DNA from 2 places in the Nonomuraea sp. NPDC048826 genome. Region 2 is predicted to be linked to the other one. Evidence: riboswitches for the same ligand, from Rfam matches in the RefSeq annotation. Region 2 holds a riboswitch; the other holds the start of a gene.

Region 1 (12,943 bases), on a different contig from region 2:
CCATCGGGCCGCCGGTGTGGGAGCTGGACGGGCCGATCCCGATCTTGAAGAGGTCGAAGACGCTGATCGCCATTGAAGAACGCCTTTCACGAGCGGGGGCCGGGGCCCGGGAGCGGGCCCCGGCGGGTGGGTCAGGACTCGCCGGAGGTGAGGGCGGCGTACTCCTCGGCCGACAGGAGGTCCTCAGGGTCGCCGTCGGCGCGCACCTTGAACATCCAGCCATCGCCGTACGGGTCGCTGTTGGCCAGCGAGGGGTCGTCCACGAGGGTCTGGTTGATCTCCACCACCTCGCCGCCGACAGGGGTGTAGATCTCACTCACCGACTTGGTGGACTCCACCTCGCCGACGGAGTCACCGGCCTCGATGGTCGAGCCGACCTCCGGGAGCTGCACGTACACGACGTCACCGAGGGCCTCGGCGGCGAACGCCGTGATGCCGACCGTGGCGATCAGGCCGTCCTCCAGGCCGGAGATCCACTCGTGCTCCTTGGTGTAGCTCAGCTCGTCAGGGATGTTGCTCACTTGTTCCTCCTGTAGAAAGGCAGCTCGACCACGTCCACGGGTTCTTGCCTGCCCCTGATGTCCACGGCCAGACCTTCGCCGACGCCGGTGTCGACGTAGGCCAGTGCGATGGGCTTGCCCAGCGTCTGCGAGGGCGCGCCGCTGGTGACCTCGCCGACGACGGCGCCGTCCTTGGTGACGGGGTAGCCGTGGCGGGGCACCCGGCGGCCACGCGCGACCAGCCCGACCAGGCGGCGCCGTGGCGGGACGTCCTTGACCGCCTCCAGCGCCGACCTGCCCACGAAGTCGCCCGGCTTGTCGAATTTCACCACCCTGCCCAGTCCGGCGTCGAACGGGGTGAGCTCCGTGCTGAGCTCGTTGCCGTACAGCGGCATACCCGCCTCCAGGCGGAGCGTGTCGCGGCTCGACAGCCCGGCCGGCTTCAGCCCGTACGGCTCCCCGGCGGCGGTCAGCGCGTGCCAGAGCGGCACGGCGTCGTCGTCGGCCACGAACAGCTCGAAGCCGTCCTCGCCGGTGTAGCCGGTGCGGGCGATGAGCGCCTCGCGCCCGTCGACGCGGCCGGGCAGGCCGGTGTAGTACTTGAGCCCGCCGAGGTCGGCGTCGGTGAGGGTGGCCAGGATCTCCTCGGACCGCGGGCCCTGGACGGCGATCAGGGCGTACCGGCCGGAGCGGTCCTCGACCTGCGTGTCGTACGCCTTGGCACGGGTGACCAGCTCGTCCGCGACCTTGTCCGCGTTGGACGCGTTGGCCACGACCATGAACTCCTCGTCGCCGAGCCGGTAGACGATGAGGTCGTCCAGCACCCCGCCGCGCTCGTCGACGATCATCGTGTAGCGTGCCCGGCCGACGGCCAGCGCCGACAGGTGGCCCACCAGGGCGTAGTCGAGGGCCTGGGCCGCCTGGGAGCCGGTCAGGAAGATCTCTCCCATGTGCGAGAGATCGAACAGCCCGGCCGCCTGGCGGACCGCGTTGTGCTCCGCGGACTCGCTGCCGTAGCGCAGCGGCATGAGCCAGCCGGCGAAGTCGGTCAGGGTGGCGCCGAGGGACTCGTGCACGTCTCTCAGCGGTGTCGGTCGGGACATGTCTCGCACCTCAGGACAGGATCGGATGCCGGGATCCTCCCCCTCTGTCGTCGGTGCCTGAGAGCTTCACCCGGCTTTTTTCCGGACTTTCACCTTCGGCGAGGTCGCGCGGACCTGCTTTCCAGAGGACACCTCGGCCGTACGGTCCTTTGCCTTGAGAGGTTCGCGGGGAGGGCTTGCTCCTTCAGGGGCCCCGACCGGCTGTCAGGGCACTCTCCCGCACGGCTTGAACGGTGATGCGACAAGCCTAGTGGCCTTGGCCGGGAATTGTCGCGTCCGCGGATCTCGCGGCGGCGACCAGGGCTTCGAAGAGCGCGCAGTCGTGGGCCGCCTCCGGGTGCCACTGGACGGCGACGGCGAACGGGTGGGCGTCGAGCTCCACCGCCTCGATCGTGCCGTCGGCGGCCGTGGCCGTCACCGTCAGGCCCGTGCCGAGGCGGTCGATCGCCTGGTGGTGGTAGTGCGGCACGGTGACGGGGTCGGGCCCGAGGATCTTGGCGACCTTGCTGCCGAGGGCCGGCTGGACGGGGAGCGGGCCGAACTCGCCCGGCGCGGGGGAGTGGCCGGTGTGGCCGACGACGTCGGGGAGGTGCTGGTGGAGGGTGCCGCCGAGGGCCACGTTGAGGACCTGCAGGCCCCGGCAGACGCCCAGGAAGGGGGTGCGGGCCTGCAGGGCCGCCGTCATCACGGCGAACTCCGCAGAGTCCCGAAATTTCCGGATGTAGTCGGTTCGGGGGTGAGGGGAGTCCCCGTACCGGCCCGGGTCGATGTCGCCGCCACCCGCCAGGATCAGCCCGTCGAGCCGCGGCACCAGCGCCGCCGGGTCGCCCGCCGGCGGGATCAGCACCGGCTGCCCGCCCGCCCGCGTCACCTGCTCCACGTACATGTACGGCAGCAGCGCCACGGGCAGGTCCCACACCGTGAACCGCGCGGGCTCGACGTAGGTGCTGATGCCGATGACGGGCCGGCTCAAAGCGGCGTCACGTACGCGCCCGAGATGCCGCCGTCGACCAGGAACTGCGACGCCGTGATGAAGGAGGCGTCGTCGCTGGCGAGGAAGGCGACCGCGGCCGCGATCTCGGTGGCCTCGGCGAAGCGGCCGAGCGGCACGTGCACCAGCCGCCGCTGCGCCCGCTCGGGGTCCTTGGCGAACAGCTCCTGGAGCAGCGGCGTGTTCACCGGCCCCGGGCAGAGCGCGTTGACCCGGATGCCCTCCCGGGCGAACTGCACGCCGAGCTCGCGCGACATGGCCAGCACCCCGCCCTTGGACGCGGTGTAGGAGATCTGCGAGGTCGCCGACCCCATGACGGCCACGAACGAGGCGGTGTTGATGATCGAGCCCTTGCCCTGGCGGCGCATGTACGGGATGGCGTGCTTGCAGCACAGGTAGACGCTGGTCAGGTTGACCTCCTGCACCCGGCGCCAGGCGTCCATGCCGGTCTCCAGGATGGAGTCGTCGTCCGGCGGCGAGATGCCCGCGTTGTTGAACGCGACGTCCACGCTCCCGTAGGTGTCGAACGCGGTCTCGTACATCCGGACCACGTCGTCCTCGCTGGTGACGTCCGCCTTGACGAACAGGCCGCCGACCGCGGTGGCGGCCTTGGCGCCCGCCTCCTCGTCGACGTCCACGCACACGACCTTGGCGCCCTCCTCGGCGAACCGATGGGCGGTGGCCAGGCCGATGCCGCTGCCCGCCCCGGTGATGACGGCCACGCGGTCCAGCAAACGCTGCATGTCGCTACTCCGTTGAGATGAAGACGTTCTTGGTCTCGGTGAACGCGGCGAGCGCGTCGGGGCCCAGCTCGCGGCCGAGCCCGGACTCCTTGAACCCGCCGAACGGGGTCCAGTAGCGGACCGAGGAGTTGGAGTTCACCGAGAGCGCACCGGACTCGACCGCGCGCGCCACCCGCAGCGCCCGGCCGATGTCGCGGGTCCAGATGGAGCCGGACAGGCCGTAACGGGTGTCGTTGGCGATGCGCACCGCGTCGGCCTCGCCGGCGAACGGCACCACGGACACGACCGGCCCGAAGATCTCCTCGGTGAACGCCCGGTCGGTGACCTTCGAGGTCAGCACCGTCGGCGGGAACCAGAAGCCGCGGCCCTGGGGGCACGAGCCCTGCAGGTAGGGGTCCTCGACGAAGCCGCTGACCCGCTCCAGGTGCTCGGCGCTGATCAGCGGGCCCATCTCGGTGGCGGGGTCGAGCGGGTCGCCGACGCGCAGGCCGCGTACGGCCTCCGACAGCCGCTCCAGGAACTCGTCGTACACGCTCTCCTGCACCAGCACGCGCGAGCGGGCGCAGCAGTCCTGCCCGCTGTTGTCGAAGACCGCGTACGGGGCAGCCGCCGCCGCCTTGGCCACGTCGGCGTCGGCGAAGACGATGTTGGCCGACTTGCCGCCGAGCTCCAGGGTGAGCCGCTTGACGTGCGCGGCGGCCTTGGCCGCGATCTCCTTGCCCACCTCGGTCGAGCCGGTGAACACGATCTTGGCGACGCCGGGGTGCTCGACCAGGCGGGCGCCCGCGACCTCCCCTGCCCCAGGCAGGACCTGGAGCACCCCCTCGGGGAGGCCCGCCGCCAGGGCCAGCTCGGCCAGCCGCAGCGCGGTCAGCGGGGTCCACTCGGCGGGCTTGACGATGACCGTGTTGCCCGCCGCGAGCGCCGGCGCGACGCCCCACGACATGATCAGCATCGGGAAGTTCCACGGCACGATGACGCCCACCACGCCGAGCGGCTCCTGGAACGTCACGTCGACGCCGCCGGGCACCGGGATCTGCTTGCCGTGGTTGCGCTCGGGCGCGCCCGCGTAGAAGTGGAACACGTCGCGGACGGCGCCGGCCTCCCACCGGGCGTTGCCGATCGGGTGACCGGCGTTGGCGACCTCCAGCGCGGCCAGCTCCTCGGCGTGCGCGTCGACCAGGTCGGCGAACGCGCGCAGCAGCCGCGCCCGGTCGCCCGGGGCCACCTCGCGCCACTCCCGGTAGGCCTTCGCGGCCCTGGCCACGGCCTCGTCGACCGCCGCGGCCCCGGCCATCTCGACCTCGGCCACGACCTGCTCGGTCGCCGGATTGATGATCTTCATGCTCGTCACAGCCGCTCGAATCCCCTGAACATCTCCCAGTCGGTCACCGCCGCGTCGAAGGCCTCCAGCTCCACCCGGGCGTTGTTGGCGTAGTGGGCCACCACGTCGTCGCCGAACTCCTCCCTGGCCAGCTTGGAACCCTCGAACAGGGCCAGCGCGTCGCGCAGCGTGTGCGGGACGGTCGTGGCGCCGGAGGCGTAGGCGTTGCCCTCGAACGCCTCCTCCAGCTCCAGCTCCGCGTCGATGCCGTGCAGCCCGGCCGCGACCAGCGCGGCCACGGCGAGGTACGGGTTCACGTCGCCGCCCGGCACCCGGTTCTCCACCCGGAGCGAGGGGCCGTGGCCGACCAGGCGCAGCGCGCAGGTGCGGTTGTCGAAGCCCCACTTGACGGCCGTGGGCGCGAAGCTGCCGGGCACGAACCGCTTGTAGGAGTTGATGTTGGGCGCGTACAGGAGAGTGAATTCGCGCAGGCAGGCGAGCTGACCGGCGATGAACCGGCGGCCCAGCTCCGACAGCCCGTGCGGTCCGTCGCCCGCCATGACCAGGTCGCCGTCCGTGCCGCGCAGCGAGATGTGGACGTGGCAGGAGTTGCCCTCACGGTGGTTCGGCTTGGCCATGAAGGTGATCGACCTGCCCTCCTGGGCGGCGATCTCCTTGGCGCCGTTCTTGTAGATGGCGTGGTTGTCGCAGGTGACCAGCGCCTCGGCGTAGCGGAAGGCGATCTCGTGCTGGCCCAGGTTGCACTCGCCCTTGGCGGACTCCACGTACAGGCCCGCGCCCTCCATGTCGCGCCGGATGCGGCGCAGCAGCGGCTCGACCCGGGCGGTGCCGAGGAGTGAGTAGTCGACGTTGTAGAGGTTGGCGGGGGTCAGGTCGCGGTAGGCGCGCTGCCATGCCTGCTCGTACGAGTCCTCGTAGACGATGAACTCCAGCTCGGTGCCGACGTACGCGCGCAGGCCGCGCTCCTCCAGCCGGGCGAGCTGGCGGCGCAGGATCTGGCGCGGCGAGGCGGTCACGTCGCCGCCGTCCTCCCAGGCGAGGTCGGCCATGAGCATGGCCGTGCCCTCCTGCCAGGGCACGCGCCTGAGCGTCGACAGGTCAGGGCGCATCACGAAGTCCCCGTACCCACGATCCCAGGACGACATCGCGTAACCGCTGACCGTGTTCATGTCCACGTCCACGGCGAGCAGGTAGTTGCACCCCTCGGAGCCGTGGTGCAGCACCTCGTCGAGGAAGTAGCGTGCGGACAGGCGCTTGCCCTGGAGACGGCCCTGCATGTCGGCGATGGCGAGCAGGACCGTGTCGATCAGGCCGGCCGCGACCTCCTGCCGTAGCTCGTCGACAGTGAGGAAGCCATGGCTGGACCGCTCGCTCACGTGCTGGCTCCGATCTGGCAGGAGGCGGTTTCTCGTTGATTGGGCTAGTCTTAGACCATTGATGTGTATGGCGGGATCGCTTGTCAAGACCTGAGGACACGTTGGACGAGTCGACGCGTTTGATGACGGTGCTACGGCCGGTGCGGGCCGGAAACGCCTTCGAGGAGACGGTCGAGCGACTCCTGCAGGCGATCAAGCTCGGCGTGGTGGCGCCGGGTGACAAGCTGCCGCCCGAGCGCGAGCTGGCCGTGCAGCTCGGCATCAGCCGGGTGACGCTGCGCGAGGCCATCCGCGCCCTGCAGGACGCCGGCTTCCTCGACGTGCGGCGCGGCCGTTACGGCGGCGCGTTCGTCACCTACGTGCCGCCCCGGCCCGGCCCCGCCCACCTGCGCAGGGTGGTCGCCGACATGGGCACCGACGACCTGGCCGACGCACTCACCTTCCGCATGGCGGTCGAGTGCGGCGCCGCCCAGGTGCTGGCCGGCATGGAGCTGACCGACGGGCAGCGTGACACGCTCCGGCGCCGGCTGGCCGACCTCGACGAGGCGTCGCTGGCGGACTACCGCCGCCTCGACACCGCCTTCCATCTGTCGATCGCCGAGCTGACCGGCTCCGGCCTGCTCGCGGCCGCCTGCGCCGACGCCCGCCTGCGGGTCAGCGACCTGCTCAACGCCATCCCCATGCTCCAGGTCAACCTCGACCACGCCGCCGCGCAGCACCGCGCGATCGTGGCCGCCATCCTCGCCGGCGACCCCGAGGCGGCCCGCCGCACGATGTGCGAACACCTGGAGGGCACCGCCGCGCTCCTGCGGGGCTTCCTTTCCTGACGGATTCCCGGTCACCCCAGTCGCCCTCTCGCTTCCTAATTATTCGTTGACACGAATATTCGTCGTGGTGAATAGTAGCCGCCATGGACGCACTTCTCGCCGCTCTGGCCGACCCGGCCCGCTGGCGGCTCGTGAGCCTGCTGGCCGAGCGGCCCCGCTCGGTCGGCGTCCTCGTTCAGCTCGCCGGGGCACGCCAGCCGCAGACGACCAAGCATCTGCAGACCCTGGAGCGCGCCGGCGTCGTCACCTCCCGGCGAACCGGCCAGCGCCGCGTCTACGCGCTGCGGCCCACGGCTCTGCGTGACCTGGCCGCCGTGCTCGGCCGGCTCGCCGACCAGGCCGACGCCGCCCGCGAAACCTTCGACCGCTACGGGCTCGGCGTCCAGGCGGAGCGGCTCGCCGCGAAGGAGCCGGGCTGGGCCGACGGCCGCTCGTTCAGGTTCCACCGGTCGCTGGCGGGGCGTCCGGAGGACGTCTGGCGCCACCTCACCGACGCCTCCCTGCTGGCCCGGTGGTGGACGCCCGACGACCTGCGCCTCTCCAAGCTCGTCTTCGAGGCGCGACCGGGTGGGCGGATCATCCACGAGTACCGCGACGCCGAGGACGCCGACGGCTCCGACCTGGTGGCCGGGCGCGCGGAGGGAGTCGTCGACGAGGTACATGCCGGTGAACGGCTCACCTATCGCCTCTCCCCGCTGCTTCCCGGCGGCGGTCCCGCCTTCACCTCTCACCTCGACCTGGGCCTGCGGCCCACCGAGACCGGCACGGACCTCGACGTCGTGTTCCGGATCACCGACAGCACCATCGACTCCGCGGACTTCATCGCGGGCATCGAGGTCGGCTTCGGCCAGAGCCTCGACAAGCTCGTGGCGACCTTCGCCGTGGAGGCGCAAGAAACTGAGACAAGGAGCACCGAATGACCAGCTCGACCACCCGCCGGGTGACCGCCAACCTGAGCCTCACCCTTGACGGCCGTTACCACGGTCCCGGCGGCCCCGCCGATTTCGCGGCCATCGGCCCGTACGTGACCACGGACGTCGCCCGCGACCACCTGACCGGCATCTGGGAGGGTGCGACGACGGCGGTGCTCGGCCGGGTCAACGCCGAAGGATTCCTCGGCTACTGGCCGCCGGTCGCCGAGGACGAGAACGCCGACCCCCGTGATCGCGGCTACGCGAAGTGGCTGGTGGACGTGGAGAAGGTGGTCTTCTCGACCACGCTGACCCAGGCTCCGTGGGAACGCGCCCGCGTGGTGAACGCCCCCGCCGCGGACGTCGTCGCCGAGCTCAAGGCCACCGGTTCTGGCGACATCCTCGTCAACAGCAGCGTGAGCATCATCAAGCCGCTCCTCGCGGCGGATCTGATCGACCGGCTGCGCCTCATGATCGTCCCCGAGATCGCCGGAGGCGGCGGCCGGCTGTTCGACGACGGCCTGCCGGCTTCGAAGTGGACGCTCACCCGGCAGGAGGCCGGCAAGCTGGGCGAGATGGCCCTGGTCTACGACCGGGCCCGCTGAGCGGGAAACAGGGTCTGACGCCGCGAGTACCACGATCGTGCTCGTAGAGTTCTGTACACGGTCATGGATAAGTGGTTTCAGGCGAACATCATCACGACGGGGCGGCTGCCGCTGTTCTGTTTCTTCGTCGCGCTGATCGTGGCGTTCATCGCCACCCGTATCAACGTGCGGCTGATCAGGGCGAAGATCGGCTGGTTCCGCAACGTCAGCGTGGGGGAGATGCACATCCACCACGTGGTGTTCGGCGTGGTGCTCATGCTGATGGGCGGGGTGGCGGGGCTGATCGTGTCCGGGGCGTCACAGGTGGGGTATGCCGTGGCGGCCTCGGTGTTCGGGATCGGGGCCGCCCTGGTGCTCGACGAGTTCGCGCTGATCCTCCACCTGCACGACGTCTACTGGGAAGAGGAAGGGCGCACCTCGGTCGACGCGGTGTTCATCGCCGTGGCGGTGACCGGGCTGCTGCTCATCGGGCTGCGGCCGCTCACCTGGGACTTCGGCACGCCGCTGGTCAACCCCGCCGTGCTGATCGTGGGCAACCTGATGCTCGCGGTGGTCACGCTGCTCAAGGGGAAGATCTGGACGGGCATGGCGGGGCTGTTCCTGCCCGTCCTGCTGCTGGTGGGCGCGGTGCGGCTGGCCAGGCCGGGGTCGCCGTGGGCGCACTGGTTCTTCGTCGGCCGCTCGCCGCGCAAGATGGCCAAGGCCATCCACCGGGAGGAGCGCTGGCGGCGGCCGGTGATCCGGGCCAAGATCGCGTTCCAGGAGTTCTTGTCAGGGCGCCACGACCTGCCCTCGTCCCGCCGCCTGCGCCGCCATACTTGATCCATGGGGCTTGCGTTCCAGCGGCGGGTGCTGGCCGCCGTGCTGCCCGTGTGCGAGCGGTACGGGATGGCGCTGGCGGGCGCGGCGGCCCTGCGCGCGCACGGGATCGGGTGCCCGCCGGGAGACGGGCTGGAGTTCGCCGGTGGGCCGCCCGCGGTCGTGGACGAGCTGGCTGTGGCCCTGTGGGAGGCCGGGCTGGAGGTGTCCGTGGAGGGCGGGCGGCTGATCGCGGTGGACCCCGCGGAAGGGCTGCGCTGCCCGGTCGAGGCCGGGGACGGCGCGCCGCTCGAACCGCCCGTCCGGCGTGACGGGCTTCCGGTGGTGACGCTCGACGACGCGGTCGGCCTGCGGGTACGCGACCTGCACGAGCGCGGGCTGGCCCGCGACGTCGCCGACCTCGCGGCTGTGGCGCAGCTCTACTCGTTCCGCGAACTCGAACGGCTCGGCGGGCGGCTGCTGCCGGGGTTCTCGCTGCAGGAGCTGGGCATGCGGCTCGGGTTCGCGGGCGGTGTCGGCGGCGAGGACGGGCCGGCCCGAAGGTTCGCCGCCGCCTGGCTGGAAGACCTGGCGCTGCGGCGGGCCGAGGACGGCGACGCCGACTACGACCATCCGGACCTGCCGGTCCTCGACTAGAGGCCGGTACGGGTCACGCTGGTACGGGTCACGCTGGTACGGGTCACGCCGGTACGGGTCACGCCGGTACGGGTCACGCCGGTACGGGTCACGCCGGTACGGGTCACGCCGGTACGGGTCACAAGGTGACCGCGGAGCGCAGGGCGAGGCCGGCGCCGAGGAGGACCACCATCACGGCCGTGCCCAGCGGCGCCGCGCTCGACAGGCGGGCGGCCAGCCGGCGTCCGGCCGACGCCCGCGCCTCCAGCCGGTCGACCAGCTTGACCAGCAGCAGGCCGGTGACGGTCAGCGTGGCGGCCATGCCGATCCCGTACGCGGTCACCAGCGCGACCCCGAACCAGGTCCGGCCGAGCGCGATCGCGCCGAGCAGCACCACCAGCGCCGACGGGCTGGGCACCAACCCTCCGGCCACCCCCAGCCCTACCAGGCCACCCCTCCGATGCCCATGCCCATGCCCGTGGCCGTGCCCGTGGCCGTGCCCATGTCCGTGGCCGTGTTCAGGGGTGGTCCGGGCTTTGCGGGCCGTGTGGAGGAGGCGGAGGCCGATGGCGGCGATCAGTGCGCCGCTGGCGACTCCCAGCCAGGCCAGCACGGACTCCCCGGCGAGGGTCGTGAAGACGCTCAGCGCGAGGCCCACCACGAGAACCCCGACGGTGTGGGTGGCCGTCACCGTGGCTCCCACCACGAACGCGTCCCTCGGTCTGCCACGGCGTCCCGCCAGGTAGGCGGCCATGATCGTCTTGCCGTGCCCCGGGATCAGCGCGTGCCCGGCGCCCAGCACCACCGCCAGGCCCAGCGCCAGCAGGCCGAGCGGCACGGTGAGCGAGTCGGCGCCGACGAGGCCGGTGAACGTCCGGTCCAGCGCGTCGAGCGCCGCGCCGATGGGGCCGCCGACGGGCGGGCCCGGGTCCGCGGAGCCGCGAGCGTCGCCGCCGCCCACGCCGCCGAGCCGGGAGACGGTGAAGGAGGCCGTGCGCTGGTCGAGCGGTGAGGCCAGCAGGTCGTCTGGGTAGCTACGCAGCTCGTCGCTCACGCTGACCTCGGGCACGGTGGGATCGAGCAGCCGCACCCCGTCGCCGGCCGCGGTGATCTCACGCCAGCCGATCCGGTCCTGTTCGAAGCCGTCGGTGAACGTCACCGCGCCGGACGCCGCGGTCTCGGCCACCAGGTCGCAGGTCAGCCTGCTGGTCGAGAGGCCGCCCTGGCCCGGGGCGTAGGCGTGCCCGGCCCGTACCACCTGCCACGGGACGGGCGCGTCGCCGACCGTCAGCCGTTGCGCGGCGGCGAGCGCGGCGCAGCGCCGGGAGGCGTAGCCGGCGTCCACGTCCGGCCGGGCCTGGAGCGTGGGGAGCTCGGCCAGGTCCACCACCGCCAGGTTCGTCACCCTGCCCGCGGCCACGGTGAGCCCGTTGTAGTGGTTGACGGTGAAGTTGCCCAGCGGGTGTGCGGCTGCCTGGGCGGGAGCGGCCGCGAACAGCCCCATCAGCAGCCCGAGCGCCAGCGTCGCGAACCAGCGCCAGCGGGCGGCGGGCCGTGGGGTGCGGCGGGTCTCGCGAGGGAGGCGGGCGTCCGGCCCGGGGGACGCGGGGGTCTCGTCATGGGGGCGGGGGGTCATGAGAACCGTGCCAGGGAGGCGAGGGACGGGTCGAAGCGGCGGTCGGCGGGGGTGTCGCGGCCGAGTGCCCGTTCGATCTCGGCCCGGTGGTAGCGGAGCACCGGATGCTGCCAGCCGGTGGCGGTGGCCCGCTTGGCGTACCGCAGGGCCTCGCGGGGTTCGCCGGCCTTGAACAGCGCCCAGCCGAGCGCGTCGGCGGCGATCAGGCCGGGGTTGCGGGCGTACTCGGCGCGGGCGAGCCGGACCGCCTCGTCCGGGTCGCCGTGGTCGGCCTCGAACTCGGCCCAGGTCAGGTCGTCGCGGACGCCGGTCTTGGCGAGCAGGTCGCGCTGGGCCTCCAGCAGGGTCCAGTCGGCGGGCAGGCCGGCCTTGAGCCGCACCTCACCCCGTTCGATCAGGTACTGGGGCAGCGGCAGCCGCCGGATCACGCGTTCGTACAGGTCGAGCGCCTCGTCCAGCCGGCCGCCGAGCGCGGCGGCCTTGGCCCGGCCGGCGAGGGCGGGCGTGTACTCGGGGTCGGCCTCCAGCGCGCGGCCGTACCACTGGTCGGCCGCCGCGGTGTCGTGGTCGTGCAGGGCCAGTTCGCCGAGCTGGTGGCGGGCGTAGGCGAGGTCGGCGGGGGTGTGCGCGTCGTCGTGGGCGTACCCGAGGTAGCGGCGCGCGCCGGCGCGGTCGCCGCGCAGTTCGGCCGCGTACGAGGCGCGGGCGAAGGACGCGACGCCGGGGCGCAGGTCCAGCATCCGCTCGACGGCCTCCCTCGCCCCGCTCAGGTCGCCGAGCTGGACGCGGGCGTCGGCCAGCACCCCGTACGCGGCCGCGCTGTAGGCGTTGGCGTCGAGCGCCCGTTCGGCCAGCCGTTCGGCCTCGGCGAACTCGTGGCGGCCGGCGGCGAGCGTGGCCTGGCCGGTCAGGACCGCGTCGTCGGCGGGGGCGAGCCGGGCCGCGGTGGCGAGCGCGCCTTCCGCCTTGGCGTAGTACGCCGGGTCGCCGGTGATCCTGGCCTGGTCGACGTACTGGACGCCGAGCTGCGCCCAGCCGCGGTGGTCGTCCGGCAGTCGCTTGAGCCTTTCCTGGAGGGTTTCCTGCCGGGCCGCGGGCGCCTGCTGGACGGCGGGCGCGGCGAAGCCGAAGGCGGTGAACAGCAGCGCGCCGGCCACGACGAGACCGGCGAACAGGAGGAATGAACGCATCGAGGGCTCCGGGGTGTTCGAGAAAGGCCGGCCGGCCGCCGACGGGGAGAGCGGCCGGCCGGCCCGGGGGCGGCGGGGGACGGTACCGGCCCCCGCCGGGTGGGAGGCCCGGCCGGAAGGCCGGGCACGGGGTCAGCGCTGGTTCACGGACACGTTGCTGGGGAGCGGGATGTACGGGAACGTGTCGCCGAACTTCTTGTCGTTCATGTCCACCTTGTCGGTCAGACCGGGGACGAGCTTGCCGGACTGAGCGGCGCCCGCGACGGCCTGCAGCTCGATGTC
Region 2 (10,070 bases):
TCACGCGTCATACGGAAACGCGCGAGCGAACGTCGTCAGCGTTCGTAGCGGAGGCGGACCTCGGAGGCCAGCGTCTCGTCCTGGTGCTCCAGCCCGTACGCCCACACCTGGCCGGCCGCGTCGTCACGGCCGCGCAGCGGGAGCGTGCGCGCCAGCAGCTCGATCGCCAGCGCGCTCACCTGCGCCTCGCCGCCTTCCTCCAGCGCCCCGGCGAACTCCGCGCAGGCCAGCTCCAGGTGCGCGATGCCGAGCTGGACCCGCAGCCGGGCCGCGTCCTCGCCGGAGGCGTGCTCCAGGGCGTCGAGCAGCACGTCCGCCGCCTCCCCCGGCTCCTCGCGTTCGATCAGCAGGTCGGCGAGCTGCTGCGCGGCGTGCACCCGCGCCTCCGCGACGGGCGCGCCCATGTCACCTTCAGGGCCGTCCGGCGGAGGGGCGCCGTCCTCGGCCCGGTAGCCGGTCTCGATGGCGGCGCGCAGCTCGGCCTCGGCCTCGTCGTAGTCGCCCACCTCGCCGGCCAGCCGGGCGAGCGCCAGGTGGGCCAGGGGAACGTATCCGGGAGTGCCGACGCCGAGCACCGCCTGCCAGGCCCCGCGCGCCTGCTCCAGCCGCCCTTCGCGCTCGAACCCCTGGGCCAGATGGCAGGCCGCCTGGGCGGCGAACTCGGGATGACCGGTGGCCAGCGCCGTCCGGGCCGCGGCGCGGGCCCCTTCGACGTCGCCCCGCTGGTCGAGCACCACGGCCAGCCCGACGGCGGCCTGGGCCTGGTCGGGGCTGTCGGGCTGGGCGGCGAGCTCGGCGAGTATGGCGGCCGCGCCGTCGAGGTCACCGCCTTCGGCCAGCCGGCGGGCGGTGTCGAGCGGCGGGGTCTCCAGCTCTGATGACGTCAAGAGAGCTCCTTCGGCGACGATCGCCCCGAGCCTAACGAGTTCTCGCGATCATGTCTGCTCGGTTGCGCCCATCGGTCTACCCACCGCCCGATATATCCCCATTACCCCGTTCCGCACCCTGGCGATACCCGCCCGGAAGCCTCCAGGCGGGACCGCCCGGACGACCACGGCGAAACCGGCGGTCAGTCCTCGTACGCCTCCAGCGGAGGGCAGGAGCACACCAGGTTGCGGTCGCCGTAGGCCTGGTCGATCCGCCGCACCGGCACCCAGTACTTGCCCTCGCGCAGCGACGGCACCGGGTAGCCCGCCTCGCTCCGCGGGTACGGGTGCGTCCAGGCGTCGGCGGTGAGCGCCTCGGCGGTGTGCGGGGCGTTCCGCAGCGGGTTGTCCGTCTTGTCGTAGGCGCCGGAGGCGACCTTGGCGATCTCCCCCCGGATGGCGATCATCGCGTCCACGAACCGGTCGAGCTCGGCCAGGTCCTCGCTCTCGGTCGGCTCGATCATGAGGGTGCCGGCGACCGGGAAGGACATGGTGGGCGCGTGGAAGCCGTAGTCGATGAGCCGCTTGGCCACGTCGTCGACGGTGACGCCGGTCTCCTTGGTGATCTGGCGCAGGTCGATGATGCACTCGTGGGCGACCAGCCCGCCCCGGCCGGTGTAGAGGACGGGGTAGTGCGGGGCGAGCTTGCGGGCCAGGTAGTTGGCCGACAGGATGGCCTGCTCGGTGGCCGCGGTGAGGCCCTCGCTGCCCATCATCCTGACGTACGCCCACGAGATCGGCAGGATCCCGGCCGAGCCGTACGGAGCGGCGGAGACGGGGCCGACGGGCGAGCCGTCGCGCAGCGGGTGGCCCGGCAGGTAGGGGGCGAGGTGGGCGCGGACGGCGACCGGGCCGACGCCGGGCCCGCCGCCGCCGTGCGGGATGCAGAACGTCTTGTGCAGGTTGAGGTGCGAGACGTCGGCGCCGAACTCGCCCGGCTTGGCCAGGCCCACGAGCGCGTTGAGGTTGGCCCCGTCGACGTACACCTGGCCGCCGGCGTCGTGCACCTTGGCGCAGATCTCGGTGATGGCCTCCTCGTAGACGCCGTGCGTCGACGGGTAGGTGACCATGATGGCGGCCAGCCGGTCGCTGTGCTTGGTGATCTTGGCGTCGAGGTCGGCCAGGTCGACGTTGCCGTCGTCGTCGCAGGCCACGACCACGACCCGCATGCCGGCCATGACGGCGCTGGCGGCGTTGGTGCCGTGCGCGGACGACGGGATGAGGCACACGTCGCGCTCGGTGTCGCCGTTGGCGCGGTGGTAGGCGCGGATGGCGAGCAGCCCGGCGAACTCGCCCTGGGAGCCCGCGTTCGGCTGGATGGAGACCCGGTCGTAGCCGGTGACCTCGGCGAGCCAGCCCTCCAGCGTGCGGATCAGCTCGCCGTAGCCGACCGCCTGCGCCTCGGGCGCGTACGGGTGGATGTCGGCGAACTCGGGCCAGGTGATGGGCTCCATCTCGGTGGTCGCGTTCAGCTTCATCGTGCAGGAGCCGAGCGGGATCATCGAACGGTCGAGCGCGATGTCCTTGTCCTGGAGCCTGCGCAGGTAGCGCAGCATCGAGGTCTCGTTGCGGTGGGTGTTGAACACCGGGTGGGTGAGGAAGTCCGACTCGCGCAGCAGCGGGGCGGGCAGCGCGTCGGCCACGTCGTCGAGGGGGGCGGAGGTGCGCTCGACGCCGAAGGCGGCCCACACCTTGACGAGCTCGGCGGCGCCGGTCTTCTCGTCGCAAGCGACGGAGACGTGGTCGGCGTCGGCCTGCCACAGGTTGACGCCGCGCTCGGCCGCGGCGGCCACGACGGCGGCGGCCCGGCCGGGGACCCGGGCCAGCACGGTGTCGAAGAACTCGGCGTGCACCACCTCGACGCCGCCCTGGCGCAGCCCGTCGGCGAGCACGGCGGCGTGCCGGTGGACCCGGCGGGCGATCCGGCGCAGCCCCTCGGGGCCGTGGTAGACGGCGTACATGCCGGCGATGACGGCCAGCAGGACCTGCGCGGTGCAGATGTTGCTGGTGGCCTTCTCGCGGCGGATGTGCTGCTCGCGCGTCTGCAGGGCCAGCCGGTAGGCGGGCGCGCCGTCGGCGTCGACCGACACCCCGACCAGGCGGCCGGGCATCTGGCGCTGCAGGCCCTCGCGTACGGACATGTAGGCGGCGTGCGGCCCGCCGAAGCCGAACGGCACGCCGAACCGCTGGGAGGAGCCGACGGCGATGTCCGCGCCGAGCTCGCCCGGCGCGGCCACGAGCGTGAGCGCCAGCAGGTCGGCGGCGGCCACGACGAGCGCGCCGGCCGCGTGCGCGCGCTCGGCCACCGCGCGGAAGTCGCGCAGCCGCCCCGACGCGCCGGGGTACTGGACGAGCACGCCGAAGCACTCGGGCAGCTCGCCGGTCAGGTCGCTCTCCACGAGCGTGATGCCGAGCGGCTCGGCGCGGGTGGCCAGCACGGCCTTGGTCTGCGGCAGCGCGTCGGCGTCGACGACGAACACCGGGCTCTTGACCTTGCCGGCGCGGCGGGCCAGCGTCATCGCCTCGGCGGCGGCGGTGGCCTCGTCGAGCAGGGACGCGCCCGCGACGGGCAGGGCGGTCAGGTCGGAGACGACGGTCTGGAAGTTCAGCAGCGCCTCCAGCCTGCCCTGGGAGATCTCCGGCTGGTACGGGGTGTAGGCGGTGTACCAGCCCGGGTTCTCCAGCAGGTTGCGGCGGATGACGGCGGGCGTGACCGTGTCGTGGTAGCCCAGGCCGATCATCGAGGTGAGCACCTGGTTGCGCCCGGCGAGGGCGCGCAGTTCGGTGATGGCCTCGGCCTCGCTCGCGGCGGCCGGCAGCTTGAGCCGGTCCTTGGCCCTGATGGCCTCGGGCACGGCCACCCCCACCAGGTCGGCGACCGATTCGAAGCCGACGGCCTCGAGCATGCGCTGCTGCTCGGCCGGTGCGGGCCCGATGTGCCGGCTGGAGAACGGCGGTGCTGACAGGTCGGTCATGGAGATGCCTCCCGAGGCTGTGGAGACCGGCGCTGGGCGCGGGCTTATGCCGGATCTCCCCCTCTGTCATGACGACCTGAGAGCTTCACCCCGTACAGGGCTTGCACCGTCGGTGAGATGCGCCTGGCGGGCGCACCTGCTTTCCAGAGTTGCCTCACCCGAGCGGTACAGGCGCCTGAGAGATTCCGGGGAGGGTTGCTCCTTCGGCGCCCCGGTCGTGCCGGGGTCTCTCCCGCACGGGGTCGTCAGCATGTCCTAGATTACAGCCTCGTCCCGGATCGGGGTGGTTCGGGGCGTCACCCGGTGCGGCGCGCGCGCCGTCGCCGGGCCAGTTCGTCAGCGGGATGGTCGGCCGGGACGTCGTCCGCGACCGCCGCCCGTTCCCCCGGCAGCTCCGCGAGGGATCCTTCTACCTCGCGCCAGACCCGGCCGAGCGCGATGCCGAACACGCCCTGCCCGCCCTGGAGAAGATCGATGACCTCGTCGGCCGAGGTGCACTCGTAGACGCTGACGCCGTCGCTCATCAGCGTGATCTGCGCGAGGTCGGCGACCCCGCGGTCGCGCAGATGCTGGACGGCCGTGCGGATCTGCTGGAGGGAGACTCCCGTGTCGAGGAGCCGCTTGACGACTTTCAGGACCAGGATGTCGCGGAAGCTGTAGAGGCGCTGGGAGCCCGAGCCTTGCGCGGCTCTTATCGTGGGCTCCACCAAGCCGGTGCGCGCCCAGTAGTCCAGCTGCCTGTAGGTGATGCCGGCCGCCGCGCAGGCCGTCGGCCCGCGGTATCCGATGTCGTCCGGCAGCGTGGCAGGCTGTTCGTCGAAGAGCAGTCCTTGCTCTCCGGCACGCTGCCGCGCACTCTCGCGCCGCACCGGATCTTCCTGGCCGGCCGTCTTACCCTCGCCGCTGCTGACCGCCACGCGGACCTCCGGCTTTCTCTCATCCCGTGGTCTCATCTGGGGGTTCGTAAAAGGTCGACCACGGGTTTCACTTGCACCGTAGGACCGTGACCATGCTCAGTCAACGATCCGGCTCGGCGCGTCGTGAAGCGTAAATGCACTGAAATACCTACCCCGCCCGGCCGAAGTCCTCAGGCGAGATCGTGTCAAGGAACTCCCTGAACTTCTCCACCTCGTCCTCCTGGTCGTCGGGAATGATCACTCCGGCCTCCTGGACCACCTCTTCGCTGGCGAAGATGCGGGCGCCGGTGCGCAGCGCCAGCGCGATCGAGTCGGAGGGCCGCGCGCTCACCTCTACGCCGTTGGAGAACACGAGGTCGGCGAAGAAGATTCCGTCACGCAGGGCGACGATGTTGACCGCGCGCAGGCCCACGCCGAGGGCGCTCAGCACGTCCCTGAACAGGTCGTGGGTGAGCGGCCTGGGCGGCGGCTCGTCGGCCTGGGCCAGCGCTATCGCCGTCGCCTCGGTCATGCCGATCCAGATGGGCAGGAACCGGTCCCCGTGTGCCTCCTTGAGCAGAACGATCGGCTGATTGGTGGGCATCTCTACCCGAACGCCCACTACCTCCATCTGCAACACGGGCTGCTCCATATTCGACTGGCCGGTGGCCCGGCTCAGGTCATCGCTGGTCCGCTTCTGCATTTCAACGTAACACCCGCTGGGCCCTGTATGTCCCGCAGGCCGCTCATCGGCCCAGAACCCCACGAACCCCCGTACGCAGCAGCGCCGCGTGCAGATCGAGCAGCAGCGTGGACAGCTCCCTGGCCGCCTCGTCGGCCTCGCCGATCGCGCCGGGTTTGCGGCGTTTGAGGATGGGCGCGACCGTCTGCTCGACCAGGCCCGCCTCCCGCTCCGCCGCCGCCTTGACCGCCCGCAGGTGGCGGGCGTGCAGGCCGAAGCGGGCCAGCCCGCCCACGGCCCTGGCGATCTTCAGCGCCTCCTCGTCGTAGCGCCGCGCGACCGGCGCCAGCAGGCCGTAGTCCTCCAGCTCGGTGAGCGTCTCCTCGTCGAGCGCGGCGGCCTCCAGCAGCTCGGCGCGGGTGAGCCTGACCTCCTGCTTGTCCTGCAGGGCGCGGGGACGGCCGAAGCTCTCGGCCATCTTGTCCTTGATCACGCGCAGCGGGAGGTAATGGTCGCGCTGCTCGGTCAGGATGTAGCGGAGCTGCTCGACGTGCAGGTGGGTGAACTTGCGGAAGCCGGACGGGGTGCGCTCGGGCTCGATCAGCCCCTCACCCTCCAGGAATCGGATCTTGGAGATGGTGACGTCGGGGAACTCGCCCTGCAGGAGGGCGAGCACCTCCCCGATGCTCATGTGCGAGCGTGCCGCCTGTGAGCTCATGCGCCGGCGGGGGTCCGCATCAGGAACAGCAGCCGGAACTTGCCGATCTGCACCTCGTCGCCGGAGTGGAGCGGGACCTCCTCGATGCGCTCGCGGTTGACGTAGGTGCCGTTGAGGCTGCCCACGTCGCGGACCGAGAACTGGCCGCCGCGGTGGCGGTAGAACTCGACGTGGCGGCGCGAGACCGTGATGTCGTCGAGGAAGATGTCGCTCTCCGGGTGGCGCCCGGTGGTGGTGAGCTCCTTGTCGAGCCGGAACCGGCTCCCCTGGTTGGGCCCCCGGGTGACCGTGAGCAGCGCCGCGCCGGGCGGGAGCTGTTCGACCAGCGCCCTCTCGGCCAGCAGCATGTCGCCGGTCTCAGCCTCGTACGCCTCTATTCCCGCGACGGAGATCGTCGATGTGGTGTCCCCGGAGACCTCGGGTCTGGTCAGCTGGGTCCCACAACGGGAACAGAAACGGGCATCCTCGGGGTTGGCATGCCCGCACTGCGTGCAGTAGACGCTCGGCATCGATCGGCTCGGCCTCCTACCGCGAAGTCGCGGCAACGGTGCTCGGGGCGCGCCTCGCTTCGCTCTTCACGTTTTTGCGAATGCCGCAACTTACGCTGATCAGCGGCAAAGGTCAAGGCGGGGCGCTGGACGACAGGTTCGGACGCTGACAAAGTTACAACCGCCCCCACCTGAAGGTCCATGCCGCCGCGCGTTCTAACATTACGATCTTGCGGTCCTTCCCGACAAATCGCGGACAAGACGCGGTGCTGTGTGGATCATGTCGCCTGCTCGACGACCCGGGCCCAGTTTTCGAGCAAGAGCTGGGCGGTGTCGACGTCGGCCGCCTCGGCCCACAGATCGGTCACCGGTTCGGTGGCGGCGGGCAGGATGAGCACCCAGCTGCCGTCGTCGCCGACCACCCGCACCCCGTCGGTGGTGTCGATCCGGTAGCCGTCGGGGTTGGCCTCGGCCGCCTCGATGACCGAGCGCATCACCGCCCCCTTGGCCGCCCACTGCGTCGGGATCGTCCGCTTGAGCAGCCTGGCCTCGGGGATCCTGGCGTCGATCTGGCTGAGCGAGAGCCGGGTGCGGGCGACCAGCCCGAGCAGCCGCATGAAGGCGGCCAGCCCGTCGATCGCGGGGCTGAACTCGGGCACCACGAAGCCGCCCCGCCCGTCACCGGCGAAGATCATGCCCGGGTCGGCGGCGGCGGAGGTGAGCGCGTCGACGGCGGTCGAGGTCCAGCGCACCTGCACGCCGTGGAAGCGGCACACCTGCTCGGCGACCCGGGTGGTGGTGACGGGCAGCGCCACCTGGCCGCCCCGGCGCTCGGCGGCCACCAGGTCCAGGACCACCAGCAGGGCCCGTTCCTCGCTGATGAGCTGGCCCTGCTCGTCGACCAGGGCGATGCGCTCCCCCACCGGGTCGAACCGGACCCCGAAGGCCGCGCGCGAGGAGCTGACGAGCTCCGACAGCCGTTGCAGGTCGCGGCGGCGTTCGGCGATGGTCTCGGTGGGCGACAGGTCGTCCAGCACGGCGTTGACGGTGAGCACCTCGATCCCGGCCCGGCCGAGCAGCCTCGGCAGCACCAGCGAGGAGGTGCCGCCCGCGCAGTCGGCCACCACCTTCATCCCGCGCACGCCGGTCATGTCGACCCGGCGCAGCAGCTCGTGCGCGTAGTCCTCGACCGCCCTGGCCGGGTAGGTGAGCTCGGCGATCTCGCCGGGGAAGGCGCGGCGGAACTCCTGGCGCGAGAACACCCGCTCCAGCTTGCGCTGGGCGCCGGGCGACAGGTCGGCGCCGCGGTCGTCCATGATGACGATGTCGACGCTCTGCGGGTCGCCGGCGGTGGTGCGCAGCGTGATGCCGCCCGCCGCGGTGCCCCTGGAGGTGTGGAAGCGCGCCACCGGCAGCGGCGCGGCCTCCAGGTCGTGCACGTTGATCGCGCTGGCGTTGAGCGCGCCGATCACGGCCCGCTTGAGCGCCCTGGCGGCCAGCGAGGAGTCGCGCGAGATGACGACGTGCTCGCCCTTCTTCAGGGTGGTGGCGTACGCGCTGGCCAGCCGTACGCACAGCTCGGGCGTGATCTCGACGTTGACCAGCCCGCTGACGCCGCGCGGGCCGAACAGGCCGCGCTGCCCGCGCGACTCCCAGATGACGCTGGTGTTGACGACCGCGCCGGCCTCGATGGTCTTGAAGGGGTAGATCTTGACCCCGCTGGAGACGTACGCCTCCGCCTCGATGACGCACTCGTCACCGATGATCGCGTTCTCCTCGATGCGGGCCCCGCTCATCACGTCGGTGGCCTTGCCGATCACGCAGCCGCGCAGGTGGGTGCCGGGGCCGAGGTAGACGTTGTCGTGCACGACCGCGCGGTGCAGGAAGGCGCCCTCGCGCACCACCGCGTTGTTGCCGAGCACGGTGTACTCCCGCAGCTCGGCCCCGGCCTCGACCTTGGCGTACTCGCCGACGAACAGCGGGCCCTTGAGCACCGCGTCCGGCTCGACCGAGGCGGAGCCCGCCACCCAGACGCCGGGCGAGACCTCGAAGCCGCCGATGTCGAGCCTGACCTTGCCGGACAGGGCGTCTGCCTGGGCCTTGAGGTAGCTGTCGTGGGTGCCGACGTCCTCCCAGTAGCCCTCGGCCACGTAGCCGTAGATGGGGGCGCCGCGCTCCAGCAGCCGGGGGAAGACGTCGGCCGACCAGTCGGCGGGCTCACCGGCGGGGACGTCGCCCAGCACCTCGGGCTCCATGACGTAGATGCCGGTGTTGACGGTGTCGGAGAAGACCTGGCCCCAGGTGGGCTTCTCCAGGAAGCGCTGCACCCGGCCGGCCTCGTCGACGATGACGATGCCGAACTCCAGGGGGTTCGGCACCCGTTTGAGCCCGATCGTGACGAGCGCCCCGGTGTCGCGGTGGAAGCGGATCATGTCGGTCAGGTCGATGTCGGTGAGCGCGTCGCCGGAGATCACCAGGAAGCGGTCGTCGTGCAGCCGGGCCGCGGCGTTCTTGACGCTGCCCGCGGTGCCCAGCGGCACGTCCTCGGTCGCGTACTGCAGGCGCATGCCGAGCTCGTCGCCGTCGCCGAAGTAGTTGCGCACCAGCGCGGCCAGGAACTGCACCGTGACCACGGTCTCGGTGATGCCGTGCCGTTTGAGCAGGCGCAGCACGTGTTCCATGATCGGACGGTTGAGCACGGGGAGCAGGGGCTTGGGCTGGTTGGCCGTCATCGGCCGCAACCGGGTGCCTTCGCCGCCCGCCATGACAACCGCCTTCACCCGCTCACTCCTTCGTGGTCGCGGTCACGAGCCGGCGCACCTGTATCACGTACAACACACCGGCCCACCAGTAAAGGCCCGTTCCCCACAGCGCGAAGGCCCATCCTGCGATGCGGGCTATTTCGGCATACCACCCGGTGTGGGAGGCGAGGAAGAGGAGAGGGAAGGCGTACATGAGGTTGAACATGGCGGCCTTGCCCAGGAAATGCACCTGAAGTGCGCGGTAGCCATGCTTGCGGAGGACGGGGAAGGAACAGAGGACGAACAACTCCCTGGCCAGGATCACCGCCACCAGCCACCACGGGATGATCTCCCGCACCAGCAGCGCCACGATGGTCGCGGCCACGTACAGCTTGTCGGCGGCCGGGTCGATCAGCCGCCCGAGCCGGCTGGTCTGGTTGAACGCCCGAGCGATCTTCCCGTCGAGCCAGTCGGTGAACCCGGCCACCGCCAGCACCCCGAGGGCCCACCCGTCCGCCCGCGGTCCCAGAGCCAGCCACAGGAACACGGGCACGCCCAGGAGGCGCAGGAAGCTCAGCAGGTTGGGAACCGTCCAGATCCGGTCCTCGGCGGAAGTTTCACTCACGCCCCAGACCCTACTGCGC

What was found. Region 2 has a riboswitch for glycine ahead of gcvP (aminomethyl-transferring glycine dehydrogenase). Riboswitches for the same ligand answer to the same signal wherever they lie in the genome.
Region 1: it holds a riboswitch for glycine, as region 2 does, so the genes downstream of both, gcvT (glycine cleavage system aminomethyltransferase GcvT) here and gcvP (aminomethyl-transferring glycine dehydrogenase) in region 2, are expected to answer to the same signal.

What each region holds. Positions count from the first base shown of each region.
Region 1 is NZ_JBICUQ010000015.1:2,448-15,390, forward strand. Features, by position in the region: gene ACGFI7_RS39665 (L-serine ammonia-lyase) at 1-73, opposite strand, end outside; gene gcvH (glycine cleavage system protein GcvH) at 132-521, opposite strand; gene gcvT (glycine cleavage system aminomethyltransferase GcvT) at 518-1,603, opposite strand; glycine riboswitch at 1,736-1,833, opposite strand; gene ACGFI7_RS39680 (gamma-glutamyl-gamma-aminobutyrate hydrolase family protein) at 1,851-2,576, opposite strand; gene ACGFI7_RS39685 (3-oxoacyl-ACP reductase) at 2,573-3,337, opposite strand; gene ACGFI7_RS39690 (aldehyde dehydrogenase family protein) at 3,342-4,682, opposite strand; gene ACGFI7_RS39695 (glutamine synthetase family protein) at 4,688-6,058, opposite strand; gene ACGFI7_RS39700 (FadR/GntR family transcriptional regulator) at 6,181-6,885, shown strand; gene ACGFI7_RS39705 (metalloregulator ArsR/SmtB family transcription factor) at 6,969-7,805, shown strand; gene ACGFI7_RS39710 (dihydrofolate reductase family protein) at 7,802-8,401, shown strand; gene ACGFI7_RS39715 (hypothetical protein) at 8,465-9,223, shown strand; gene ACGFI7_RS39720 (hypothetical protein) at 9,227-9,856, shown strand; gene ACGFI7_RS39725 (hypothetical protein) at 9,853-9,978, opposite strand; gene ACGFI7_RS39730 (nickel/cobalt transporter) at 9,975-11,471, opposite strand; gene ACGFI7_RS39735 (tetratricopeptide repeat protein) at 11,468-12,661, opposite strand; gene ACGFI7_RS39740 (DUF4331 domain-containing protein) at 12,794-12,943, opposite strand, start outside.
Region 2 is NZ_JBICUQ010000008.1:270,320-280,389, reverse strand. Features, by position in the region: gene ACGFI7_RS28945 (tetratricopeptide repeat protein) at 36-887, opposite strand; gene gcvP (aminomethyl-transferring glycine dehydrogenase) at 1,070-3,901, opposite strand; glycine riboswitch at 4,055-4,146, opposite strand; gene ACGFI7_RS28935 (MerR family transcriptional regulator) at 4,198-4,818, opposite strand; gene ACGFI7_RS28930 (bifunctional nuclease family protein) at 4,967-5,437, opposite strand; gene ACGFI7_RS28925 (MerR family transcriptional regulator) at 5,544-6,170, opposite strand; gene ACGFI7_RS28920 (FHA domain-containing protein) at 6,194-6,706, opposite strand; gene ACGFI7_RS28915 (sugar phosphate nucleotidyltransferase) at 6,964-9,465, opposite strand; gene ACGFI7_RS28910 (CDP-alcohol phosphatidyltransferase family protein) at 9,470-10,051, opposite strand.